3 regions of the Gordonia hongkongensis genome follow, and region 3 is predicted to be linked to each of the others. Evidence: riboswitches for the same ligand, from Rfam matches in the RefSeq annotation. Region 3 holds a riboswitch; each other region holds the start of a gene.

Region 1 (5,157 bases), 1.2 Mb from region 3:
GCGAGCGCGACCACCGCTTCCTAATCCGAAAGAAGCGCATAACCCCTGCTCCCTAATCCGAAGAGTTAGGTGAGGTGGCTGCTCAGGCCGCTCCGTGGGGTGTGATGGTGACGTCGTATCCGAGTTTGTGTAGGTCGTAAATGGCGCGGTTCTTGGTGCGTTCGGGGTGGCGTTGCTGGTGGTAGTCGGGGCCGGGTTCGTCGTAGACGACGTTGTCGGTGAGCATGATCCAGACCACGGTGAGCAGGGTGTGCTCGAGGGCGACGATCGCTTTGGGTTTGCCGCGAGAGCGGACCAGGCGCCGGTACTTGGCGTTGAGGAACGTGCCTTTGTGGCTGGCGATCGATAACGCTGTAGCCCCGAGAGCACCTTTGAGGTGACGGTTACCGGGGCGGGTTTTGACGTTTTTGACCCGTCCGGCGGATTGGTGCTGGCCGGGGCAGACTCCCGCCCACGAGGCCAAATGGCCTGGTGTGGGGAACTGGGCCATCTGGCCGCCGGTCTCGGCGATGATCACATCGGCGGTGGTGGTGGAGATACCCGGGATCGTGCAGATCAGGTCGCGTTTGGCTTGAAACGGCGCCATCACCTTCTCGATGCGCTCGGTCAACGCGTCGATCCGGGTGGTGTGTTCGGTGATGAAATCCAGATGCAACTCGACCAGGAACGCGTGGTGGTCGGTGAAGCGGCCCTGCAACGCCTGGGTCAACGCGGGGATTTTGCGGCGGAGTTGTTTCACCGACAACTCCGCCAACACGGCGGGATCGCGTTCACCCTTGACCAGCGCCTGCAACATGAATCGTGACGAGACCCCGTTGATATCGGAGACCACCACCGACAGTTTGATGCCGGCGTCTTCGAGGACTTTCTCCAACCGTTGAATCTCGCGGCCGCGTTCGCGGGTGATCGCGGTGCGGGTGCGGGTCAGATCGCGTAACCGTCGGATCGGTTCGGGCGGCACGAACGAGGCCCGCAACAGCCCGTGGGCGGCCAGCTGCGCCAGCCACGCCGCATCCGACACATCGGTTTTGCGGCCCGGGAGGTTCTTGGCGTCGTGGGCGTTGACCAGCATCACCTCGAACGGGGCGTCTTCGAGGAGGTAGTAGAACGGTTTCCAGTAGTCGCCGGTGGCTTCCATGACCACACACGTCACCTGCTCGGCGATCAGATAGTCCCGCAGCCGCAGAATGTCGCCGCTCATCGACGACCAGGTCGTGGTATCTTGCACGGTCTTTCGGCCCGGACTAGCCAGGCGGACACAGACTTTCACATCCTTTTTGGAGACATCCATCCCGGCGCATCGGGGATGCAGCACTTCCATCTCGGTTTCCTTTCGAGTCCTCGGAAGTGGGCTGCGGACGGGGCAAACAAATGCAGGAGTCTAATCCGCGTGCTCGTAGCAACAATCCACGATTCCCGTGGCAGGCCCCGCGCCTCACACTGAGGTACTGGCTCTTCGGCACAAGGGAGGAATTCAAGGTCACCGCATCCCACCCCTCCACTATCAACCCCCCACGCGCCGGTGACCAGCACGAACTCTTCGACCCCCACGACGGCCGCCAGGCCGCAGATACTGAGGTGCGAGGAGCGATAGCGACGAGCCTCGAAGGGTCCGGCGAGGAATGTTCTGGAGCCGCCGAGGCTTACCTTCGGATCACACCGGCGCGAGCGGCACGATCCCGGGATGGCTGTCGAGGTAGCGCTTGGTGAACGTGCACACCGGCCGGAGGCGGGCACCCTGTTCGCGGGTGTAGTGCACGGCGCTACGGGTGAGTCGCGTGGCGAGTCCGTGTCCGCTGTATTCGTCGTAGAGCACGGTGTGCAGCACGGTGATGGTGGTCTGACCGTCCGCCGACTCGGTCGAATAACCGAGCACGCCGACCAGGTCGCCGGCGACCCAGAGTTCGAATCGGTCGCGGTCGGGATTGTGTACCACCTGCGAGATCTGTTGCAGGATGGACTTTGCCGACTGTGGTGGTCGCTGACGATGCTTGCGTAGCACCCGACCCTCCTCACCTCGTGATCGCGGACATCGGATCACCGGCGCGTACCTGCCACACGCGACAGCGCCACCCCTGTGATCCGGGTCACACGGTACCTTACGGAACCGTAACTGCCGACCCCGATCGTGTGATCGTCGCAAATCGATACGGTCTTCCCCACCCGCACGACCCGACCGGACGATGCGATGTAGGGTGGCGGACGCACGACAACTACACACCGCGGGGGCTCTCACGATGACCGAGGGCTGAGATGGCGACGGGCGGTCGCCGACCGCTCGAACCTGTCCGGGTAATGCCGGCGTAGGGAGACCAGCCATGGGCACACGTGTATCCACCACCCGCAACAGCAGCGCACCCGCCGATTCCGGGTTCCTGACCCTCGGCCCGATCGAGGGCAGCGCCAAGCACTACCTCGCCGTCGACGACCTGCGTGTGCCGCAGCGTCGAATCCAGCTCACCAACGGCGAACACCTCGACGTCTACGACACCTCCGGCCCCTACACCGATACGGCGGCGCACATCGACGTCGAGAAGGGCCTCACCCCCACCCGCGACAGCTGGCATCGGCCCGACCCGATCGACGGCGCGAGCACCCAGCTGGCCTGGGCGCGTGCCGGCATCATCACCGACGAGATGCGGTTCATCGCCGCCCGGGAGGGCGTCGACGCCGAACGGGTCCGGTCGGAGGTCGCCATCGGCCGCGCGGTCATCCCGGCCAACCACCGCCACCCCGAGTCCGAACCGATGATCATAGGCAAGAACTTCGCGGTGAAAGTCAATGCGAACATCGGTAATTCGGCGGTGCGCAGCTCGATCTCCGACGAGGTCGAGAAGATGGTGTGGGCCACCCGCTGGGGCGCCGACACGATCATGGATCTCTCGACCGGCGCCGACATCCACACCACCCGCGAGTGGATCATGCGTAACTCGCCGGTCCCCGTGGGGACGGTTCCGATCTACCAGGCGCTGGAGAAGGTCAACGGCGATCCCGCCTCGCTGACCTGGGAACTGTATCGCGACACCGTCATCGAGCAGGCGGAGCAGGGCGTCGATTATATGACCGTCCATGCCGGTGTCCTGCTGCGCTACGTTCCGCTGACCGCGAAGCGGGTGACGGGCATCGTCTCGCGCGGCGGTTCGATCATGGCGGCCTGGTGTCTCGCGCACCACCGGGAGTCGTTCCTGTACACGCACTTCGACGAGTTGTGCGAGATCTTCCGCCGCTACGACATCACGTTCTCCCTCGGCGACGGCTTACGCCCCGGGTCGATCGCCGACGCGAACGACGAGGCGCAGTTCGCCGAGCTCCGGACCCTCGGCGAGTTGACCACGATCGCCAAATCCCATGGCGTGCAGGTCATGATCGAAGGTCCGGGTCACGTCCCGATGCACAAGATCGCGGAGAACGTGCGCCTGGAGGAAGAACTGTGCGAGGAGGCGCCGTTCTACACTCTCGGGCCCTTGGCCACCGACATCGCACCTGCCTATGACCACATCACCTCGGCCATCGGCGCCGCGATGATCGCTCAGGCCGGCACCGCGATGCTGTGCTACGTGACTCCGAAAGAGCATCTAGGACTTCCGGACCGCGACGACGTCAAGGTCGGCGTGATCACGTACAAGATCGCGGCGCACTCGGCCGACCTGGCCAAAGGCCACCCGCGGGCACAGGAACGCGACGACGCACTGAGCAAGGCGCGCTTCGAGTTCCGCTGGACCGACCAGTTCAATCTCGCCCTCGACCCCGACACCGCGCGCGCATACCACGACGAGACGCTGCCCGCCGAGCCCGCGAAGACCGCCCACTTCTGCTCGATGTGCGGACCCAAGTTCTGCTCGATGCGGATCTCGGCGGACGTCCGCGCCTACGCCGAGGAGCACGGTCTCGTCACCGCGGACGACATCGACCGGACTATCGCCGAGGGCATGGCCGCGAAGTCGGCCGAGTTCGCCGAGGCCGGTAACCGCGTGTACCTCCCGCTCCAGACGACCGGCGGCGCCTGATGCGCACAGACGACGCACGACGACGCACAGTCGACGCGAATCAGCGCACGGTCGACGAACAGGCCTACACGGGACTCCCGCTGTCACCGCCCGGAACGGCCCCGGTACGGGTCCTGACCATCGCTGGTTCGGACTCCGGCGGGGGCGCGGGGATTCAGGCAGACATGCGCACCTTCGCCCTGCTCGGGGTGCACGGGTGTGTCGCGGTGACCGCGGTGACGGTCCAGAACTCGGTGGGCGTGAGCGGGTTCGAGGAGATCTCACCGCAGACCGTGGCGGCGCAGATCGACTCCGTGTCCGGTGACATCGGTGTGGCCGCGGCGAAGACCGGGATGCTCGCGTCGGCGCCCATCATCGAGGCCATCGTCGAGCAGTGCCGCACGAGCGGTATCGGCCGGGACACATCCGTTCCGCTGGTGGTCGATCCGGTGTGCGCGTCGATGCACGGCAACCAGCTGCTCGCCGACTCGGCACTCGACACCCTGCGGCACAGCCTGTTTCCCCTCGCGACGGTGGTGACCCCGAACCTGGACGAGGTTCGCCTGATCACCGGGATCGAGGTCACCGATACCGCGTCGCAACGCGACGCGGCCAGGGCGCTGCTCGATCTCGGGCCGCGCTGGGCGCTGGTGAAAGGCGGGCACCTGCGAAGCTCGGACCACTCCCCCGATCTGCTCTACGACGGCGACCAGTTCATCGAGCTCAGCCACGAACGCATCGACACCCCGCATGACCACGGCGCCGGCGACACCCTCGCCGCCGCGATCGCATGCGCGCTGGCCCACGGGCACGACGTTCCCGCGGCGGTCGGCTTCGGCAAGGACTGGGTGACCCGCTGCCTGGCCGCTGCGTATCCACTGGGCGCCGGCCACGGTCCGGTCAATCCGCTGTGGCGTGTGGGCGCCGGGTCGGCGGACTGACGCGACGCCGGTCCCGAACCGGAGAACAGACAACGCTCCCCGACGGCGACCGGCGCCATCGGGGAGCGTTGTCTGTGTCGAGGGACCGTCAGGCGGTTCCGCTGAGGGCCTTGCTCTTCAAGTGCTCGAACTCCTGGGGTGTGATCGCGCCCGAGTCGAGCAGGTTCTTCGCGTCGGCGATCTGCTGGGTCGGCGAGGTGCCTGCGACGGACCGGATGTACTCGTCGGAC
Region 2 (5,157 bases), 1.7 Mb from region 3:
GGCGGTCGTGTTCCTCGTCGCCGGCCGAGCCCACCGCGTGGGTCAGCCGAACAACCAGAGCACGCCCTTGGCGAAGGCGAGGTCGAGGCCGGCAATGAACGCGGTCATCACGATGACGAACACGAGCACGACGATCGTGTAGGTGATCATCTCGCGCCGCGTAGGCCAGATGACCTTCTTCAGCTCGGCGACGACCTGCGTCAGGAAGACCCAGATCCGTACGAACGGATTCCGGCTCTCCTCGGCAGACGCCTTCTTCTTGGTCTTGCGTTCCTTGACGGCGACGGACCCCGTGTCGGAGTCAGTGTCACCGTCGGTTGCACCCGCCGCCGAGCGACGTCCGCGAGCCGAGCGCTTACCGGACGGACGCAGCTCCTTCGCGGTTGCGGTCGACGTGTCGTCGTCCGTACCCGCGTCGGTGGCCTCGTCGCGACCGTCGAGCTCAGCCGCGGCCGAATCGGCCGCAGAACCCTCTGCGGCGTCTTTGGCGCGGGCGGCCCGGTCTCGCTTGCTCAACTTCGCGGTCCTCTCGTCAGCGTGTGCCCTTCACCAGGGCAGGGGCGACAGGACTTGAACCTGCAACCTGCGGTTTTGGAGACCGCTGCTCTGCCAATTGAGCTACGCCCCTTTGCGACGCCCGCCACCGGAGTGGTCGGCGTTGCCGTCCTTCTCGATCCGGCCTCACGGCCCGTCGACGTTTCGTCGCCGACAAAACCAACGCGCCACCCTATGGGTAGCGCGCAAGTCTGAATCAATCAGACACTTCAGTGTAGATCACCGGGGCGGTGGACCCAAAACGGGCTCGCCTCCGCTCCCCCGACGACCGTACACGCCACCCGTCCGTGAGCCGCCCGAACGGCTCGCGACCGGTCGATCAGTTGAACTGGATGACGGCCTGCGCGCGTCCGAAGATGCGGCGATCGCCCTGCTTGGCGGTGATCGCGATGGTCCCGCGGCGGGTCGCAGGATCGAGCGACTTCACCTTGCCGGTGAAGTCGACGGCCGCGCTGTCGTCGGCCGGGACGTACACCGGGCTGGTGAAGCGCACGTTGTACTCGCAGAAGGCCGCCGGGTCGCCGATGAACTCGGAGACGAAGCTCGCGCCGAGCCCCATCGTCTGCATACCGTGCGCGACGACGTCGTCCATGCCGGCCGCGTTCACGACGTGGTCGGAGAAGTGGATCGGGTTGGGGTCGCCGGCCACGCCCGCATAGTTCGCGAGATTGCCGCGCGTCAGCAGGTACCGCTTGGGCGTGAGCTCCTGACCCACCGTGAGCGTGTCGAAATCGACGGCACCGAAGGCGCCAGGCGACTGCGTCGGGTCGGGGAGGTCGTAGCGACCCGCCTTCGGCTCGACGGTGTGCCCGGATTCGCCGATGGCGTCGACCTTGATCATCACGTGGTCGAGGGAGGCCTCGAGTTCCGGGTCGACGTCCATGCCGGGACGCGCGGCCAGGGAGGTCCACGTGGTCATGACCGGCTCGTCGTGCTGGTTCCAGATGACGTTCTTGGTGACCATCAGGTCGATCATCTCGGGACTGCTCACGTGCCGGAACGACTCGAGCGAGACGTCGCAGATCAGGCGGTCCCCGACCTTCATCGGCTGGTGGTAGACCAGCCGCTGGTCGGTCTGCATGATCTGCCACATGTCGTAGCCGGTGACGACGTCTTCGAAGAGCTTGCGCTGGGCGATGATCCCGAGCACCGACACATAGGTCGGCGCGGCGATCAGGCGGTCGTGACCGAAGGCCCGGGCGCCCTCCTCGCTCCAGTGGGTCGGGTGCGCATCCTGCACCGCCATCGCGTGCTTACGGATCTCCTCGCGGCCGATCTCGTAATAATCGTCGACCGTGTAATGGAAGCCGACAAGGCTCTGGGTGTGGGCGGCGATCTCGTCGGGGGTCGGCTTCGCGCCACCGTTCGACGCCTCGTCCGGACGATCCTGGATCTCGGCTCCGCTTACCTGTGACATTGAGCTCTACTCCTTCGGCCGACACAGCAAGACGGGCTGCCTCATCGAGAGGCAGCCCGCTGCTGGTGGTACTTCGAAACGGCCGACGACGGCGTCAGCGCGATTCCTTGTGCCCCTGGTGCTTGCCGCAGTTCGGGCAGAACTTCTTGATCTCGAGGCGATCGGGATCGTTGCGGCGGTTCTTCTTCGTGATGTAGTTACGGTGCTTGCACACCTCGCAGGCCAAGGTGATCTTGGGGCGAACATCTGTTGAGGAGGCCACTTGATTGCCTTCTTTCGGGTGGTACGTGGTCGGGTTCGGAAGTTCCCTCAGGGCTTGCGACCCTTGCGCTCGGTTCCGGTCGGACCCGATGTGTAGCGGTGGAGGGACTCGATCCCTCGACCTCACGATTATGAGTCGTGCGCTCTAACCAGCTGAGCTACACCGCCCCGCGGACTTCTCGTCCAGCGAGCCCCCTGACGGAATCGAACCGTCGACCTTTTCCTTACCATGGAAACGCTCTGCCGACTGAGCTAAGGGGGCGTGCCCCGGGCGGTTGCGCCCGAGAGCCTTAACGAGGTTACACACTCGCGTCTGCGCTAGACAAATCGCTGGTCGGAGACCGTCTGTAGAGCAGTTTCGCGAGATTGGACCACGCCGTGGCAGGTATAGGATTCGAACCTATGTAGCTTGCGCGACGGATTTACAATCCGCTCCCTTTGGCCGCTCGGGCAACCTGCCGTGCCGCTCTTCCGGCCACCGTGACGGCCGTACGAACAACGCCGTGAAGAATACAACGAACACCGCATCAACGCGCAAACCGGCTGGTCAGCGAGCCGTGGCGCGGTCATGGCACAGGCGTCCCACTGCGATACCCCGCACCCTCCGGGGCGGCTCGTGAGCGGCGTCGACCACCTCGGTCGTTCCGCGCGCCGTCATCGGCGACGCCTCGTGCGTCGAACGTGCCTACTGCTACTGTGTCTGCGTTCTGACACGGGGTGCTCCGCGACGCGGGGCTGAGATGAGACCCGAGAACCTGTCCAGGTAATGCTGACGAAGGGATGTCATGTCTGTGCATGCGCACATGCCGGTCTCCGGCCGTTTCTCCGACCATCTCTGGGAGGAGACGAAGGGGTTGCGGACGGCGATCGATGATCTCGAGTTCCTGCGGCGGCTCGGCGACGGGACGCTGCCACTCGAGGTGTTCCGCACCTACATGGAGCAGGACTCGCTGTACCTCGCCGGGTACGCGAAGGCGCTGGCGATCCTGGCGTCGAAGTCCCCCGACCCGCAGACCGCGGGGTTCTGGGCGAACTCCTCGGCCACCGCGGCCACCGTCGAGTCGGCGCTGCACGGCGACCTGCTCAACGGCGGCCAGTTGCCTCCGCGTGAGGGCGAGCCCGAGCCGTCGCCGGCGTGCCTGGGGTACGTGTCCTACCTGACGGCCGTCGCCGCGACCGAGTCGTATGCGGTCGGCGCGGCCGCGGCCCTGCCCTGCTTCTGGATCTACGCGGAAGTCGGCCGGGCCCTGGCCGCGAGTGCCGCCCAGGTGCTCGCCGCCGACCCGAACCACCCCTACGCGCAGTGGGTGACCACCTACGACGCCCCGGAATTCCAGGAATCCGCCTCGCGGGCAAGGGAACTCGTGGACGAGGCCGCGGCGCACGCCGGCGAGCGGGAGCGGGCCGCGATGGCCACGGCGTTCACCGTCGCCACCCGGTTCGAGCTTCTGTTCTGGGACACCGCGCTGAACCCGCAACCGTGGCCCGCCGCATGAGCGCCCGCGCGCGCCGCCTCCTCACCGTGCTCGCCGCCGCGGTCGTCGCGTCGTCGGCGATCACCGCGTGCGGTTCGGGCGCCGGTTCGGACGGCAGCATCCGATTCGCGCTCGACTGGTCCCCGAACACCAACCACACGGGCTTGTTCGTGGCGCAGCAGCGCGGCTGGTTCGAGGAGGCCGGACTCGACGTCGAGATCCTGCCGTACAACAACACCGCCGTGGACACCATCGTGGACGCGGGCAACGCCGAGTTCGGGATCAGCACCCACAACTCGTCGACCTTCTCGCGGGCATCGGGCGCGCAGACCATCTCCGTGTTCGCGCCGCTGCAGAAGTGGGCCACCGGCATCGGTGTCCGCGCCGATCGCCGCGACATCACGAGCCCGAAGGACCTCGACGGGAAGACATACGCCGGTTTCGGCGACCCGGGCGAGGAGAAGACCCTCGAGCAGGTGATCCGAAACGACGGCGGCACCGGCGAGTTCACCTCGGTGACCCTCGGAACCTCGGCATACGAGGCGGTCTACTCCGGTCAGGCCGACTTCACCGTCTCCTATCTCGCGTGGGAGGGCATCGAGGCCGAGCATCGCGGAACCCCGATGAGGTACTTCCACTACACCGACTTCGGATTCCCGGAGGCATACGCGATCGTCGTCGACGCCAACGAGGACTGGCTGGCGGACAACCCGGACCGCGCGGCGGCCTTCGTGACGGCGCTGCAGCGCGGTTACCAGGCGGCGGCCGACGACCCGGACGCGGCGGCCCGCGACCTCCTCGCCGCCAACCCCGGTGCGTTCAACGACGAGCAGTTGGTGTTCGAGAGCCAGCGCATGCTCGCCGGTCAGTACATGAAGGACGCCGACGGCCGGGTCGGGCGACAGACGCTCGAACAGTGGGCCGGGAACTCCGGGTTCCTGTACCGCAGTGGTCTGCTGACCGGCCCGGACGGGGCGCCGCTCACGACCGAGCCGGACTGGTCGACGTACTTCACCAATGACTACCTCGACACCCTCGGTAGCACCGGCCTGCGTCGCATCGCGCCCGCGCTCGTCGCGGTGGTCGTCCTGGTGGCGGTCTGGCAGGTCTACGTCGACGTCAGCGGGATCCGGCCGCAGGTGCTGCCGTCGCCGTCGCGCGTCGTCGCGCAGGGTTGGTCGCACCGCGCGGAGATCGGGGTGCACGCCGCGGCGACGCTGCAGGTGACCCTGATCGGGTTCACGGTCTCAATGGTCCTGGCCTGGCTGCTGGCCATCGTCGTCGACTTCTCGCCGGCGCTGCGACGGGCGTTCGTGCCGTTGTTCGTCGCCTCCCAGACCCTGCCGATCATCGCGATCGCACCGCTGATGATCATCTGGTTCGGCTTCGGCCTACTCCCGAAGGTGCTGGTCATCGCCCTGGTCACGTTCTTTCCGGTGGCGATCGGCC
Region 3 (5,157 bases):
CGCGGTTCGTGGACGCAAAATCAGTTTCGGCGAACACCACCAACTCCAGCGCGAACACCGACAACACTTCTCTGACAACACTATTGCCGACACCTACCGCCAGCATCGACCCATGGTCGAACGGACGATTGCCTGGCTCACCCGCGGTAACCGGCGGGTGCCCTACCGTGGAATCGAACGCAACAACAACTGGCTGCACCACCGCGCCGCCGCGATCAACCTACGCCGCCTGATCACCCTCGGACTGACTACCACCAACGGCACCTGGACACTGGCCACCGCCTGAACCGCGGCACCGCCGCCCCACCTAGATCGATCACCACGACCACACCCCGGAACCGACACATCCCCGCAGCAGGAACCTCAACCCAGGCTGGACCCTAATTCAGCAGGCTCCTAATCCGAGAGAATCGCATAACCCCTGCTCCCTGAGGTGCGAGGAGCGCAAGCGACGAGAGGGTCCTATAGCTTGTCAAGTGCTCCGAGGTCGGTGGTGAGGTCGCGGAACACTTCGCGGGCGATGTATCGCTTGAGGCAGCGGAGGATGTCTTTCTTCGTTTTGTGTTCGGCGGAGCGGCGTTCGACGTAGGCGCGGGTGGGGGCGTGGGATTTCATGCGTCCGACCGCGATCATGTGCAGAGCGCTGTTGGCTTGCCGGTCCCCGCCCCGGTTGAGTCGGTGGCGGCTGGTTTTGCCTGAGGATGCCGGTAACGGTGCGGCGCCGACGAGTTTGGCGAACCGTGCCTCGGTGCCCATCCGCTCGACGTTGTCACCGGCGGTGATCACCAGGCGTGCGGCGGTGATCGGCCCGATCTGCGGGCGCGACAACAAGGTCGGCACCACCTTCACCAACAGTCGCTGCAGTTCGCGGGCCAAGGACCGGACTTCTTGTTGGGCGAGTCGGTGTCGGTCGAGCAGCGACCGCGCCGCGCGCACGAACGCCGCGGCCGGCGCGGACAGATCAGCTTTCTCGGCCGGTACCGGCAAGTCTGTGATGAACGCTGCCCGCTTGGCGATGGTGCGTGCCTGGCGCGCGTCATCGGCGAACTCGGCCGGCGCGGTGGTACACAGGTCACGGATCTGGTTACCGATCCGGGTGGCCTCTGCGACGGCCGAAGCCCTTGCCACGGTGAGCATCCGAACAGATTCGACCGCGCCTCGGGTGTCTTTGGCCACCGCGGTGGCGCGGCCGGTGATGACTGCCATCGCCGCGGCGTAGGCATCGAGTTGATCGGTCTTACCGTGGGCGTAGCGGCGCGGCAGATCGGGGGTGTTGACCTCGATCACTCGCACCCCTTCAGCGGTGAGCATGCGGGTCAACCCGGCCCCATAGGAGGCGCTCGATTCCACCGCGGCATCCTCGACGCGGCCGAAGCCACACGCCCACTGCCACAACTGGGTGTAGCCGGCGGTGGTGGTCGGGAACTCGCGATCGGCCAGCGGGCGGCCGTCGGTGGCGACGATCGCGGCGTGATGGGTCTGTTGATGGGTGTCGACTCCGAGTACGACCACTTGCGTGGTCACTGTTGTCTCAGCCATTCTGGCGATGTCTCCTTCACTGCGGTGTGGGATGACCTCACCGGGGCGGGTGGACAGGACAGTGAAGAGTCACGGCCTACCAGCCAGACAGGGTCCTAATCAGGTCACACCCGCCCCGGCCCTCAAGGTCACTTGGTGCAGGTGATCGACCGAAGTTCTGGGCCGACACATCTCGCCCATGACAGCACCGTCAGCCACGAAGTAAGTCAGACCCAAACCCGGTCAACCACCCACACCCATTCTCACTGCCACGAAGGGCTGGCGACCCATCTCGCCAGGACCCTTCGTGACGGCCTCCGCAAGCTCCGGCCTCCTCAGGGAGCAGAGGTTTTTTCGAAGTCCACGACGGCCGCGAGGCCGCAGATACTGAGGGCCAGGGTCACACCCCGGCGTCCAGCAGTCGGTTCGCCCCGGCGACCAGCGCGTGGACGTTCGCCTCGTCGCTGCTCGCGCCCTCGCCGACGGCCCAGGCCTGCCGGCCGTCGTGCTCGCACAGCAGGAACGTCGTGACCAGGCCGTCGACGACCCGCTGGTGCAGCCGGACGATCTGAACCGGGGCGCCGACGTCGTACAGGATCGAGGTCATCGCACCGACGGGGCCGGCGGCGACGGCGCTGCGGGACATGATGCGGTCGGCGATCGCGAGCGTCGCGCGGCACTCGATCAGGTCGCCCGAGCACGGAACGGCAGAGAAGGAGCCCAGCCGGATCGTGCCGCCACGGGAGTACTCGTCGGTGAATTCCTGCCAGGTCATCCCGGCGGCCTCCTCGTGCATCCCGGGGGGAAGCGGGCGGCCGAAACGTGCGGCGAAGTGGTCGCCGCCGTGCCGGTCGTCGCGCTCGGTCCACGAACAGGATCGACGAGGTAGATGAAGAGGGTGCATCTCGAAAACCGATTTCGGTCGAAGAACGGATGACCGACTGGAGAGCGCAACCGACCCGCAGCGGGGGGTCGGTCAGATTCAGACCCCGCTGCGGCGGGTTACGAGAACGCTCGTGATGCACAACATGATCGGTCCACCATAGACCCGCGACACCGACCGGGCAAACGTGTTTCCGCCGGGGGAACCGCTAGAGCATCCCGGCGAGATCGGTGGCTGCGGCGGTCGGGTCGGCGGCCGCGGTGATGGCCCGCACGACGACGATGCGCCGCGCCCCGAGCGCGGTGACCTCCCCGACGCGGCCGGCATCGATACCGCCGATGGCGAACCACGGCTTGGCTGATTGTGTTGCGGCCGTTGAGGACACGAGGTCGAGGCCGGCTGCGGCGCGGCCCGGTTTGGTGGGGGTGGTCCAGCACGGACCGACGCAGAAGTAGTCGACGTCGTCGTCGGCGATCGCGGCGGCAGCCTGCTCGGGGTCGTGGGTCGAGGCGCCGATGACGACGTCCGGTCCGACGATCCGGCGGGCCGCCGACGGCGACAGGTCGCCCTGTCCGACGTGCAGGACATCGGCCCCGGAAAGCGCCGCGACGTCGGCGCGGTCGTTGACCGCCAGCAGGGCACCGTGCGCGTCGGCGACCGTCCGCATGCCCGCGAGGATCTCGAGTTCCTCGCCCGCCTCCAGGGTCCCGAACTCGCGCTCACCCGGCGAGTTCTTGTCGCGCAGCTGCACGATGTCGACGCCGCCCGCGAGCGCCGCGTCGACGAAGTCGAGCAGATCACCGCGTTCGCGCCGGGCGTCGGTGCACAGGTACAGGCGGGCCGTGGAGAGCCGCCGGCGACGGTCCGTCGCGGAGCCGGGGTCCGTCGACGCGGAGCTGGTGCGGTTCGGGGTCGTCACGCCGACCAGGCTAACCGGACCCCCGACGCCCCGGCGTAGGGTGGATCGCACGAACACACGGGAGTCCGGATCGGCCGGGCTGAGAGTGCGGACAGATTCCGCTGACCGTCGAACCTGATCCGGGTCATTCCGGCGAAGGAAGGTGATTCCCAGCGTGGACTCCCCACCGCAGCGCCCTGCCCACCGCGCCCTGACTGTCGTCGGGGGCGGTGTCATCGGGCTGACCTGTGCGCTCACCGCGGCCGACGCCGGATGGCGGGTTCGCGTCCTCGACGCCGGCACCGACGAGCGCGCGTCCTGGGTCGCCGGCGGCATGCTCGGTTCACTCGGCGAGGGTCATCCCGGCGAGGACGCGTCCCTGGCCCTCTCGGTCGAATCGGTCCGGCTGTGGCCGGCGCTCGTGAAGCGGCTCGACGACCCGGGCGTCGTCACCGCCACCGACTCGCTGTTCGTCGCGGCATCGGCCACCGACATCGAATACCTGCGGCATCTCGCCGACTTCGTCTGGGCCGGGCAGCCCGCCACCGATGCCGCGCTGCAGCCGGTGACCGGCCGCGACATCCGGACCCTGGAACCGTCGCTGAGCTCTCGACTGGTCGGTGGCTACCGCGCGATCGGCGAGTGGTCCGTCGACAACCGGCGGCTGCTCGAGGCGTTGCGCGCCGCCACGACGTCGGCGGGTGCCGAGTTGGTCTCCGCGCGTGTCGAATCCCTGGCCGATCTCGACGACCTCGGTTCCGACACCCAGATCCTGCTCGCCGCCGGACTCGGCACCGCGGCCCTCTGGCCGGACGTGGACCTGCATGCGGCGAAGGGGGAGATCCTCCGTCTGCGCCGCACGCGCTGGTCGGTGCCGCCGCCCGGTCACGTCGTCCGGGCACGCCTCCACGGGCGGGCCGTGTACCTGGTGCCGCGCGAGGACGGAGTCGTCGTCGGCGCCACCCAGTACGAGGCCGAGGGGACGGCCGACCGCGCGCCACAGGCCGGTGGGGTCGCGGATCTGCTCGCCGACGCGATCGAGGTCTTCCCCGGGCTGCGGACCTACGAACTGACCGAAGCGGGGGCCGGTCTGCGGCCGTGCACCGCGGACGGATTGCCGATCGTCACCCGTGTGGACACACGAACGGTCGTGGCGACCGGGCACGGGCGCAACGGGATCGTCCTCGCCCCGGGCACCGCCGCCCGCGTGTTGTCGATTCTGGAAGGAGCAGAGGAATGAGTATCACCGCGAACATCACCGTCAATGGCAAGAGCGTCGATGTCGGCGCCGACACGTCGGTGCGCGACGTCGTCATGGGGCTGGGGTTGCCGGACCGGGGGATCGCGGTCGCGGTGGACGGCGCGGTCGTCCCGCGCGGCCGCTGGGACCGGCACACGATGACCGACGGTGCCGTCGTCGAGATCGTCACGGCGGTGCAGGGTGGCTGACCTCGCCGATCTGAAGCCCGACGCCTCGCGGACCGAGCAGAGGTCCGGCGACGAGACGATCCCGGATGCGGACCATCTGCGCATCGCCGGTCGCGACTTCTCGTCGCGACTCATCACCGGCACCGGCGGCGCGTCGAATCTCGCGACCCTGGAACGCGCGCTGGTCGCGTCGGGGACCGAGCTGACCACCGTCGCGGTTCGGCGCGTCGACGCGGCCTCGGGCACCGGGGTCTTCGATCTGCTGCGCCGGCTCGACATCGCCGTCCTGCCCAACACCGCGGGCTGTCACACCACCGCCGAGGCGGTCCTGACCGCCCAACTGGCGCGCGAGGCGTTCGAGACCGACTGGGTGAAGCTCGAGGTGGTCGCCGACGAACGCACCCTGATGCCCGACGCCATCGAGCTCGTC

The links. Region 3 has a riboswitch for thiamine pyrophosphate ahead of thiO (glycine oxidase ThiO). Riboswitches for the same ligand answer to the same signal wherever they lie in the genome.
Region 1: linked by a shared signal. The riboswitch ahead of thiC (phosphomethylpyrimidine synthase ThiC) and the one ahead of thiO (glycine oxidase ThiO) in region 3 are both predicted to bind thiamine pyrophosphate.
Region 2: linked by a shared signal. The riboswitch ahead of MVF96_RS05285 (TenA family protein) and the one ahead of thiO (glycine oxidase ThiO) in region 3 are both predicted to bind thiamine pyrophosphate.

What each region holds. Positions count from the first base shown of each region.
Region 1 covers NZ_CP095552.1:667,863-673,019, reverse strand. Annotated here, with positions in the region: gene MVF96_RS03055 (IS110 family RNA-guided transposase) at 83-1,321, opposite strand; gene MVF96_RS03050 (GNAT family N-acetyltransferase) at 1,655-2,002, opposite strand; TPP riboswitch at 2,222-2,311, shown strand; gene thiC (phosphomethylpyrimidine synthase ThiC) at 2,319-4,007, shown strand; gene thiD (bifunctional hydroxymethylpyrimidine kinase/phosphomethylpyrimidine kinase) at 4,007-4,927, shown strand; gene MVF96_RS03035 (SHOCT domain-containing protein) at 5,016-5,157, opposite strand, start outside.
Region 2 covers NZ_CP095552.1:1,169,781-1,174,937, reverse strand. Annotated here, with positions in the region: gene secE (preprotein translocase subunit SecE) at 43-516, opposite strand; tRNA gene MVF96_RS05315 (tRNA-Trp) at 556-628, opposite strand; gene MVF96_RS05310 (fused (3R)-hydroxyacyl-ACP dehydratase subunits HadA/HadB) at 875-1,972, opposite strand; gene rpmG (50S ribosomal protein L33) at 2,067-2,234, opposite strand; tRNA gene MVF96_RS05300 (tRNA-Met) at 2,328-2,401, opposite strand; tRNA gene MVF96_RS05295 (tRNA-Thr) at 2,423-2,495, opposite strand; tRNA gene MVF96_RS05290 (tRNA-Tyr) at 2,613-2,693, opposite strand; TPP riboswitch at 2,937-3,031, shown strand; gene MVF96_RS05285 (TenA family protein) at 3,019-3,729, shown strand; partial or broken gene MVF96_RS05280 (ABC transporter substrate-binding protein) at 3,726-4,736, shown strand; gene MVF96_RS05275 (ABC transporter permease) at 4,758-5,157, shown strand, end outside.
Region 3 covers NZ_CP095552.1:4,765,751-4,770,907, reverse strand. Annotated here, with positions in the region: gene MVF96_RS21555 (IS1182 family transposase) at 1-286, shown strand, start outside; gene MVF96_RS21550 (IS110 family RNA-guided transposase) at 463-1,539, opposite strand; gene MVF96_RS21545 (hypothetical protein) at 1,919-2,293, opposite strand; gene thiE (thiamine phosphate synthase) at 2,610-3,320, opposite strand; TPP riboswitch at 3,368-3,479, shown strand; gene thiO (glycine oxidase ThiO) at 3,475-4,539, shown strand; gene thiS (sulfur carrier protein ThiS) at 4,536-4,748, shown strand; gene thiG (thiazole synthase) at 4,807-5,157, shown strand, end outside.